DNA from 3 places in the Variovorax sp. dw_954 genome. Region 3 is predicted to be linked to each of the others. Evidence: predicted binding sites of a transcription regulator. Region 3 holds the regulator's gene; each other region holds the start of a gene.
The links. The regulator LexA, encoded in region 3, represses DNA repair genes until DNA is damaged. The targets are predictions, from matches to a motif close to ACTGTATNNNNATACAGT.
Positions count from the first base shown of each region.

Region 1 (3,269 bases), on a different contig from region 3:
GCGCGCGCAAGGCGACATCGACCGCATCGTGGAGATCTGGAAGGAATGTCTCGGTAAATTTGACGGGCCCTACCTTTTCGGCAAGAAGCCCGGGCTGGCGGACGCCATGTACGCGCCGGTGGTGACGCGCTTCATCACCTATGACGTGAAGCTGCCGCCCGCCTGCGCGGGCTACGTCAAGCACATGATGGAACTGCCCGAGATGAAGGAGTGGATCGCCGCGGCGAAGCAGGAGCCGGAGGCGATCGACGAGTTGGAAGCGGAGTTCTAGGGTCTGTTCAGCGCAGCCCTAGCGGGAGAAGGTGCTGTTCCCGTCGCCGTCCGCCGCAACCTTCTGGAATTGCAGATACGGCGCCTCGGTGCGCTGCGCCTTGGCCGGTACGCGTTCGCGTTGCCTGCGACGCTCGAGTTCCCTTGCTTCGGCGTCACGGCGCGACTTCTCGACCAGATGCGCCTGGATCATTTGCTGGTGCCGGGCTTCCGCAGTCGCCTGCTGCTGCGCGACTTGCTCGGCCCTGGCCACGGCCGCCTCGGCGGCGGCGCGGTCGCGCTGCTGCTCGAGGTACCAGGCGCCGCCGCCAAGGACGGCCAGCAACAGGCCGAAGAGCATCGTCACGCGCCCCCACTGCGACGGCCCCTTGCCTTCGGGATAGTGGATTTCCACCCAGGATGAAACGACAGGCTCCGAAGAGACCGCCTGCGCCAGCTTGCGGTCATGCGCGGCGCGCATGTCGGGGTTGCGCAGCACCTTGTAGGCTTCCCTCACGTCCGCCAACCTGGCGTCGGCGCCGGCATCCACACGGAGGCGTTCACGCGTGAACGTTGCCAGGGTTTTATTGAACGCGCGATCAATCTCGCCGGACTTGGCGTTCCCATGGACGCCCAGCACGCTGTATGCAGACCTCATCACTTCCCCCTGCGGGCAAGGACGCGTGCCGGCAACCTGCCGGGACATCGATCCGCACCCTGATTTTATGTATCGTGATGTTACGTCGCGCCCGGGGCAGGCGCAATTAGCACATAGGACCCCACTCCGACAGGGCACGCGTCGGGAGCGGGCAATAAGTTCTACTCGGAGGCCTTGCCGACGGTGACGAAGTAGGAAGCGACGACAACGCCCACGCTCACGAGACAAGCAATAGCAATCGACATGGGGAACCTCTCAGAAGAGTTGACGAATGTTGACAGTTTAAGGGTAAACCCTAGTTCGTGTTTGTAAAGGGAATGGATGTGTCGCTGGCGTCCGACACCGGATAGCGACATACTGTGAATACATCCAGTATTTTCGTCATGACCGATACCTTCATTCCCGTCCATGCCCTCAAGGGCCGCGGCGCGGCGACGCGCATCCCGCATCGCTTCGAGAAGGACGCGCGCGACGCTTACGACGACGGCTGGGGCACGCTGGAGGACGATGCCGCCGAGCAAAGATCGGCGCCGCAAACCGAGGTCCGCTTCGAGGATGCGAAATCGGTGCTCGGCGAAAACGATTCGCCGGACGTTCCCTTCGACCGCTCGCTCAACCCGTACCGGGGCTGCGAGCATGGCTGCATCTACTGCTTCGCGCGGCCGACCCACAGCTACCTCAACCTGTCGCCGGGGCTGGACTTCGAGACCAAGCTCATTGCCAAGCGCAACATCGCGCAAGTGCTGCGCGCCGAACTCGGGCGGAAGAACTACCGGCCCAGCCAGATCGCGATCGGCACCGCCACCGATTGCTACCAGCCGATCGAGCGCGAACTCCGCCTGACGCGTTCCGTCATCGAGGTATTGCACGAGACGCATCACCCCTTCGCCATCGTGACCAAGTCGAGCGCCGTCGAGCACGACCTGGACCTGATCGCGCCGATGGCGGCGGACCGTCTCGCCGCCGTCTACATCACCGTGACCACGCTCGACGGCGAACTCGCGCGCAAGCTGGAACCGCGCGCCGCCGCGCCGCACCGGCGCCTGCGCACGATCCGCACGCTGGTGGACGCGGGCGTGCCGGTCGGCGTGAGCGTCTCGCCGCAGATTCCGTTCGTCAACGAAGACATGGAGAAGGTGCTCGAAGCCGCCTGGGAGGCCGGCGCGCGGCGCGCCTTCTACAACGTGATCCGGCTGCCCTGGGAGGTGGCGCCGCTGTTCAAGCAGTGGCTCGAACTGCACTACCCGCAGCGCGCGGGCCGCATCATGGCGCGCATCCGGGACATGCGCGGCGGCAAGGACTACGACGCCGACTTCGCAACGCGCATGAAGGGCAGCGGCCTCTGGGCCGAACTCATCCGGCAGCGCTTCGAGAAGGCGACGCAGCGCATCGGCTTCAACCGCGAGCGCATTCCCATGGACCTCGAGGCCTTCCGGCCGCCGGGAGCGGTGGGGCAGCGGAGCTTGTTCTGACGCATTGGAATTCGGACAGCCGAACGCAGAAGGAATACAAAAACTCGCAGAAGTCGCAGAAGGAATTCAAGCAAAGGAAATCTTTGGAATTTCTTTTGCGACTTCTGCGAAACCTTTGCGACTTCTGCGTTCGGTCTTCGCATTCAGTTCACAGCACGAATGGAATGAAGCGTCGCGTTCCGCGCATATACGCCCGATAGGCCTCGCCGAAGTGCTGCAGGCACTCCTTCTCGTCCCGCAAGGCGGTGATGAACAGCAGCACCGTGGCGGCCAGCACCAGCGCCAGGCCGACCCATGAAAACTGCTTCAGGAAGGCGCCCCAGGCCAGGAAGATCAGCGCCGCGTACATCGGATGGCGGATGTAGCGGAAGGCGCCGCTCGTCACCAGGGCGCTGGTCTTCTCGAAGCCGAGCAGGGCGTCGTCCTGGCGGTCCTCTGTCGGTCGCCCCACCCGCTTGAGCAGGCGCACGGCATGCAGCGGCAGCCATGCGGAGGCGACCAGCAGCAGCCAGGACAGCAATTGATGCGGCGCCAAGGGGTCGTCGCCCCAGACCGGGAGGTTCAACAGGACCAGCAGCAGGATGCATTCCCACGCGAAGAAGCGATAGAAGCCGTGCGAGCCGGGGCGCCGCAATGCGCCGCGCGAGACGTGCAGCAGCGCGGCAGACCCGGCGAGAAAGGCGGCGACGAGAACGAGAGGGTGGAGCATGGCGCCGAATCTACACGCCGCGCCAGGCGAGGCTGCCGGCCCACGTCTTGCGTACGTCACAGAGATTTCACACTGTCATATTCCCCTACACTCGCACGTCTTCCCCGCCTGTTGCCCCTGTGACCTCACTTCCGCTGAGCGCGACCGCGCCTCCCAAGCGCGTGCTCGCCATTCGCTATTC
Region 1 covers NZ_JAAVVD010000008.1:229,973-233,241, forward strand. Annotated here, with positions in the region: gene HB681_RS15365 (glutathione S-transferase) at 1-271, shown strand, start outside; gene HB681_RS15370 (hypothetical protein) at 290-907, opposite strand; gene HB681_RS15375 (PA0069 family radical SAM protein) at 1,291-2,379, shown strand; gene HB681_RS15380 (isoprenylcysteine carboxylmethyltransferase family protein) at 2,528-3,088, opposite strand; gene HB681_RS15385 (dialkylrecorsinol condensing enzyme) at 3,208-3,269, shown strand, end outside.
Region 1: a site for LexA is predicted at 1,264-1,281, ahead of HB681_RS15375 (PA0069 family radical SAM protein). Genes of this name have one in related genera too.

Region 2 (3,269 bases), on a different contig from region 3:
CATGCAGCTTGTCGCCCTTGCGGGAATCCTCGGGCAGGAAGCTGGTGCTGGCGCCGGCCCACGGCGAAGTCTCGACCGTGCGCAGGCGCAGCCAGCTGGCGGGCGCTGCCAGTTGGGTGAGCGCCAGTTTCTCGCTCATCAGGCGGCGCAGGTGCGCCATGTCCTGCGTGGGCTGGGCCGTGCGTACGGTGACGCTTTGGTGCGGCGGCAGGTTGACGCCGTTGAAGCGCTTGAGGTCGAGCGTCCATTGCAGTTCCAGCGCCACCGCGCCGCGCTGGCGTGCGCGCAGCCAGACCTGCAGTGCGGACAACAGGCGGTTGGCCGACCACATGAGCTCGGGCGCGGTTTCGGCGAGCGCGGGCAACTCCAGTTTTTGCTCGAACACGTCGGGCAGCGTGAGCCAGGTGTACTGGTCGGGGCGCAGGCCCCAGGCGACATCCAGCGTTTCCCTCAAGGCCGTATCGAAGCGCCGCGCCAGCCCGCCACGCGGCAGCGCCGCGACATCGCCCCAGGTCTGGCAGCCGAGGCGGGCCAGCACGTCGAGGTGCGGCAGGGCCGCCGTGAGGGTGTCCAGCGGCAAGGCCGCCGGCACATCGGCGGGTGGCTTCTGGCCGCGGGCGAACAGGCGCAGGCGGGCCAGCGCGATCAGGCTGGTCGCGCCTTGCGCCCGCTGCACGCGCCCCTCTGACGGGTTTGCAGCGGAAATCTGGCGCATCAACGAAAGCCGGCCACCCCACAAGCGTTCGCAAGCCGAGACATCGAGGAGCAAGCCCTCGTCGAGCCAGGCCACCCGCGGCGTGAACTGCAGCGCCCACCAGCCGAGTGCCTCGCGCGGGAGTTCGGGTTCAGGCTGCCACCGGAGCGCGACCCAATGCACCTTGTGCTCCTTTCCATGTGTCGATCCGGACCACGACAGGGCCCAGCTCGAGGGGCGCGCCTTGCGGGTGCAGGCGCGCCTTGCGACGCATCTGGCTGGCGGCCAGCAGCGCGCTCATGCGACCGTTGCGCGCGGGCAGCGTGAGCGGCATGGCCAGCGGCGGGCCGCGGCGCTTGAGCAGGTGGACCTGCATATGGGCCTCGTCACGCACCACCTGCAAGCGCAGCCGCGCCGGGGAAGCCGTTTGCGCGACCGATTCGGGCCGGAACACGAACAACAGCGCCTCGTGCTGCGCCGCCGCGAGTTGCAATCGACGCAGTTCGCCCACGCGCGCCTGCGGCAGCCAGGCGAGAACGGCGGCCACGTCGGCGCAGCGCAGTGCCTGCTCGCAGGCCCAGAGGCAGGCGCCGGACGCCTGGCCCCGAATCCACATCAAGGCCTCCACCGGCAACCCTCCCGCCGCCAGCGCCGGACCAAAAGGCTCGTGCGGCGCACCGACCATCACCACCGGCCCGCCCCGGTCCTGCACCGCCTGCGCCAGGGCCGGCAACAGCAACTGCCAGACATGCGCCTCGGGCGTGGATTGCAGCACCTCCGTCATGGCGCCGACGGGCCAGCCGCCGCCGGGCAGTTCGGCATCCAGCGCGGCATGGCCGGTGGCGACGACCTGCGCGTCGGCACCGCCCAGCTCGTCGCCGCGCCACACGTTGTGGCGCCCGGAAGCGAGGAAAGAGTCGAGGGAAAGAAGGCCCATGATGGAATCGATGACTGTATTTTTATACAGTATTTTGATGCCATGGTTTTTTCTTTTTCAAGCGGGGCCTAGCGCTTGTCCCGCACAGGTACGTCTCGATCCTGAAAGGCTGTCAATGGGCCGGAGAGCCAATGGAAGGTCGTCAGGCAACTGCATAAACTGACCTCCAGCAGCACCCTAATGACCGGCGAGTCAGTTCTGGCACACTTCCTGCACGTTTTGTTTCATCTCCTTTCCCAACCTTTCCCGACCGTGTTCCCCATGAAATCCAAAGCAGCGAATGGGTTCGCTGGCGTTGCAATCGCCGCCCTCGCCTTCGCCAGTTCCTTCGCCCACGCCGACTTCCTCGACTGGAGCGACACCTCCGTCGGCTACCGCTACGGCACCCAGTTCCGCGAGCCCTTCAACAAGCAGGACATCGCGAAGAACGTCGTCAACTTCACCCACGCGGATGGCTTCAAGTACGGCACCAACTACCTGAACATCGACGTGCTCAAGTCCGACAGCAAGGACAGCGACGCGACGGAAACGTACATCGTCTATCGCAACACGCTCGATCTCGGCAAGATCACCGGCAACAGCCTTGCCCTGGGACCGGTGCGCGGACTGGGCATCACCAGCGGCCTCGACTGGAACCACAAGAACGATCCCGGCTACGCCTCGCGCAAGCAGATGCTCGTCCTCGGCCCGACCTTCATGATGGACGTGCCAGGCTTCCTCAACGTCAGCGTGCTGGCCCTGTGGGAAAGCAACGAACCCAACAGCATCGACAAGCGCTATTACTACAAGACGCACCCGGCACTGAGCCTGGCCTGGGCAATCCCCCTGGGCGACACCAACCTGTCGTTCGAGGGCTACCTGAACTGGATCGCACCCAAGGGCAAGGACGAGTTCGGCGTGAACACCGCCACCGAAACCAACTTCGACGGCATACTCTGGTACGACGCGGGCGTGCCGCTCAACTGGGGCAAGAACAAGTTCCGGGTGGGCCTGGAATACCAGTACTGGCGCAACAAGTTCGGCAACCCCAGCAGCGTCCCGGGCTCGCTCGCGAAGACGCCGCAGATCCGCGCCGAATACCACTTCTGACGCTGGTCGGCCGATGCGCGGCGGCCGCATTTCCGCATGCCGCATCGGTTGCGACCCTGATGGAAGAGTGCGACCCGCCTCCTAAAATCCGTCGCGAAAATCGGTTCAATCCCGCTGCGGCGGCACCCAGTGCGAAGGGCACTTCATGGAAGCGTGGTTCAGTTCGGAAATGCAGCCGATTTGCCAGTCGCCGATGTTCGTCTCCACCGACCCCGACGTGGTCAAGCTGCAGACCACCGGCGCCTTCAAGGCGCACGACCTGTTCTGGGGCAAAGGCAAGGTCGATGCGGCGCTGTATGGCGCGCATGTCGGCTCGCTCTCATTCTTCGTCCTCCAGTATGGTGCGGCGGTGCGCATCGAGCCGGGGCAACTCGACGGCTTCGTGCTGTTCCAGGTGCCGCTCGCGGGCTCGGCGGAGATCCGGGTGGACGGCAGGCCCGTGGCCGCTTCGCCCAGCACCGGCGCGGTGATCTCGCCCAACCTTGGCCTGGAACTCGACTGGCATGAAGGCTGCCGCCAGCTGCTCGTGAAGATTCCGCGCGAGCGTGT
Region 2 covers NZ_JAAVVD010000002.1:534,899-538,167, reverse strand. Annotated here, with positions in the region: gene HB681_RS05635 (DNA polymerase Y family protein) at 1-877, opposite strand, end outside; gene imuA (translesion DNA synthesis-associated protein ImuA) at 846-1,631, opposite strand; gene HB681_RS05625 (outer envelope protein) at 1,893-2,720, shown strand; gene HB681_RS05620 (AraC family transcriptional regulator) at 2,866-3,269, shown strand, end outside.
Region 2: a site for LexA is predicted at 1,645-1,662, ahead of imuA (translesion DNA synthesis-associated protein ImuA). Genes of this name have one in related genera too.

Region 3 (3,269 bases):
AGTCAGTCATGGAATCGGGTGGGTTGGTCGGCGACGACCTGATCATCAATCTCGTCAAGGAACGTATCACGCAGCCCGATTGCGCGAATGGCTTCCTGTTCGACGGCTTCCCCCGCACGATCCCGCAAGCCGAGGCGATGAAGGCCGAAGGCGTCAAGCTCGACTACGTGCTGGAAATCGAAGTGCCCTTCGAGGACATCATCGAACGCATGAGCGGACGTCGTTCGCACTCGGCATCGGGCCGCACCTACCACGTCAAGTTCAATCCGCCCAAGGTCGAAGGCATCGACGACGTGACCGGCGAGCCGCTGATCCAGCGCCCCGACGACAACGAAGAGACCGTGCGCCATCGGCTCGACGTCTACAGCCAGCAAACCCGCCCGCTGGTGAACTACTACGCCACCTGGGCCAAGACCGAGCCTGAGGCCGCGCCGAAGTACCGCGCCATCGCCGGCGTCGGCAGCGTGGACGACATCACGCAACGGGCCTTCGCGGCGTTGAGCAACTAAGCGAGAGCGAGAAGCGGGGCCCGGACGCGGGCCCCTGATTCGACGCGCTGCGTCAGCGCGACGGCTGGCGAGTCAGCAATTCAAGCATGAGTGCAATGCGCGCCTTGACCGGACTCAGCCCGCCGGCATCGCGCAACGCATCCCCGGGTTTGGGCAGGATGCGGCCATTGGAGCAACGCGTGGCGCGCAGTACCGCGATGCCCGCTGCCTGCGCCCTGAGCGCAGCCGCCTCCAACGCGTGATGCAGCGTGCCGTTGCCGGTGGCGGCCAGCACCAACCCCTGGACGGCGTCCGTGCCTCCAACTGCATGCTCCCGGACCAGCGAATCGACGATCGCGCCGCTCGCGCCGGCATGGCTCAGCATGATTTCCACGCGAGGCGCAGCACTGGCGCCTGAAACTGCGTCGATCTCCGCCGGCGACCACTGTGTGCTCGTCGAGGGCCAGCTCCGCACGGAACGAACCGCACCCTCCTCGACATAGCCGATCGGTCCGGCGTCGCCGGAAGAGAAGGCATCGAGCCGATAGGTGTGGACCTTCTGCACATCGAGCGCCCCATGGATCACTCCCGCGCAGACCGCGAGCACACCGCTCGCATTTGCCGTAGCCGCAACGACTACCGCATCCCGCACGTTCTGCGGCCCGTCAGGCGACAGCGACGTCGCCGGCCGCATCGCACATGTCAACACCACAGGCTTCTGCGACCGCAGCGTCGAATGCAGGAAGAAGGCCGTCTCTTCCAGCGTATCGGTCCCATGCGTGATCACGAGACCGACGACATCTGGCTGCACCAGCCAATGCGCGCAACGCGCGGCCAGGCGCTGCCAGATCGCGAAGTCCATGTCCTTGCTGTCCACCTGTGCCACCTGCTCCGACTGCAACGTGACGCCAGCCACCTCGATGCCACCCAGCAACTCCGACACGCCGACCTCCGCCGCCGTGTAGCCGATGTTGTCGCCGGGCTGCGTGGACCGGCCGGCAATGGTGCCTCCCGTGCCGAGGACCACCACGCGCCTGGACTCCTTCACTGCCTTGCTCGCGACCATGCTTGCCATCTTTCAGAAACTGGTTAAAAATACAGGTACTGGATATTCAACCAGTGCCGCAAGGAGTCAAGCGCATGCTCAACCTGTCGAACTTTGCCGTCAAGCTTACCGCCCGCCAGCAGCAGATCCTGGACTTGATCCAGAGCGCTATTGCCCGGACCGGCGCGCCGCCCACACGAGCAGAAATCGCGGCTGAATTGGGCTTCAAGTCCGCCAACGCGGCCGAAGAACATTTGCAGGCGCTGGCGCGCAAGGGCGTCATCGAACTGGTCAGCGGCACCTCGCGCGGCATCCGCCTGAAGGGCGAGGTCTTGCGCGCCATCAACGAAACACGCTCCAGCCAGTATTCGCTGGGCCTGCCCGGCATGGCCCAATTGGCGCTCCCCTTGGTCGGCCGAGTCGCGGCAGGCTCGCCGATCCTCGCGCAGGAACACATCGATCAGACCTACTACGTCGAAAACACGCTGTTCCAACGCCAGCCCGACTATCTGCTCAAGGTGCGCGGCATGTCCATGCGCGACGCGGGCATCATGGATGGCGACCTGCTCGCAGTCCAGTCCACCAAGGAAGTGCGCAACGGCCAGATCGTCGTCGCCCGCCTCGGCGATGAAGTCACCGTCAAGCGGCTGCGGCGCAACAAGCAGGTGATCGAGCTGCATGCCGAAAACCCCGACTACCCCACCATCATCGTGCAGCCGGGCGAGCCCTTTGAAATCGAAGGCCTGGCCGTCGGCCTGATCCGGAACACGATGCTGATGTAGCCATTACCGACGCAACAGGTGGCGGGCGTATGGCGAAGAGGCCATCACCCTGTTGCGGTCGACCTGAAGAAATCCTGCCTGTGTTCAACCTCTGACCAATCTGGAGTTCACATGGGAATCGCTTTTCTGACCTTGGCTGAAATCTTCACGCCCCTGCAATCGCTGGCCAGCCGATGGATGCCCGCGCGTCGCCGGAGCGGGCTGCGCTACGTGGCGGTGCGCCCCGGATGCACGGCCCGCGCATCCGCGAGCAAGCCGACGCCTGGCGCCAGGCCCTTGCGCGTGGTGCGCATACTGGATGCACAGCGCACGACCACCGGTGCGGGCCGCGTCGTCATCTCGGGCCGCATGGCCGATGTCTGCGCCGAGCTCGACCGGCTCGCCGCGCTGGAAGCCGCGGACGATGCCAGGCGCCTGATGCATTGAGCCATCCTTGCGGGCGCGACACACGCAGCGCACGGCCTTCGAGGGTGCAAGGCACAATAACGTGCCATGAATATCGTGATCCTCGACGACTACCAGGATGCGGTGCGCAAATTGCGCTGCGCGAGCAAGCTCGACGCCTATGCCGCCAAGGTCTATACCAACACCGTCAAGGGGATCGGCCAACTGTCGGTGCGATTGAGAGACGCTGACGTGATCGTCCTGATTCGCGAGCGCACCCAGATCTCCCGGCAACTGGTCGAGAAGCTGCCCAAGCTCAAGCTCATTTCGCAAACCGGCCGTGTGGGCAGCCACATCGACGTGAACGCCTGCAGCGAATTGGGCGTCGCGGTGGCCGAGGGCAGCGGTTCGCCGCTTGCTCCAGCCGAGTTGACCTGGGCCCTGATCATGTCCGCGATGCGCCGGCTGCCGCAGTACATCAGCAACCTCAAGCACGGCGCATGGCAGCAGTCCGGCCTCAAGTCGGCCTCGATGCCGCCGAACTTCGGCCTGGGATCGGTGCTCAAGGGC
Region 3 covers NZ_JAAVVD010000048.1:3,555-6,823, reverse strand. Annotated here, with positions in the region: gene adk (adenylate kinase) at 1-509, shown strand, start outside; gene HB681_RS36650 (asparaginase) at 562-1,554, opposite strand; gene lexA (transcriptional repressor LexA) at 1,629-2,315, shown strand; gene HB681_RS36640 (hypothetical protein) at 2,427-2,741, shown strand; gene HB681_RS36635 (D-2-hydroxyacid dehydrogenase family protein) at 2,808-3,269, shown strand, end outside.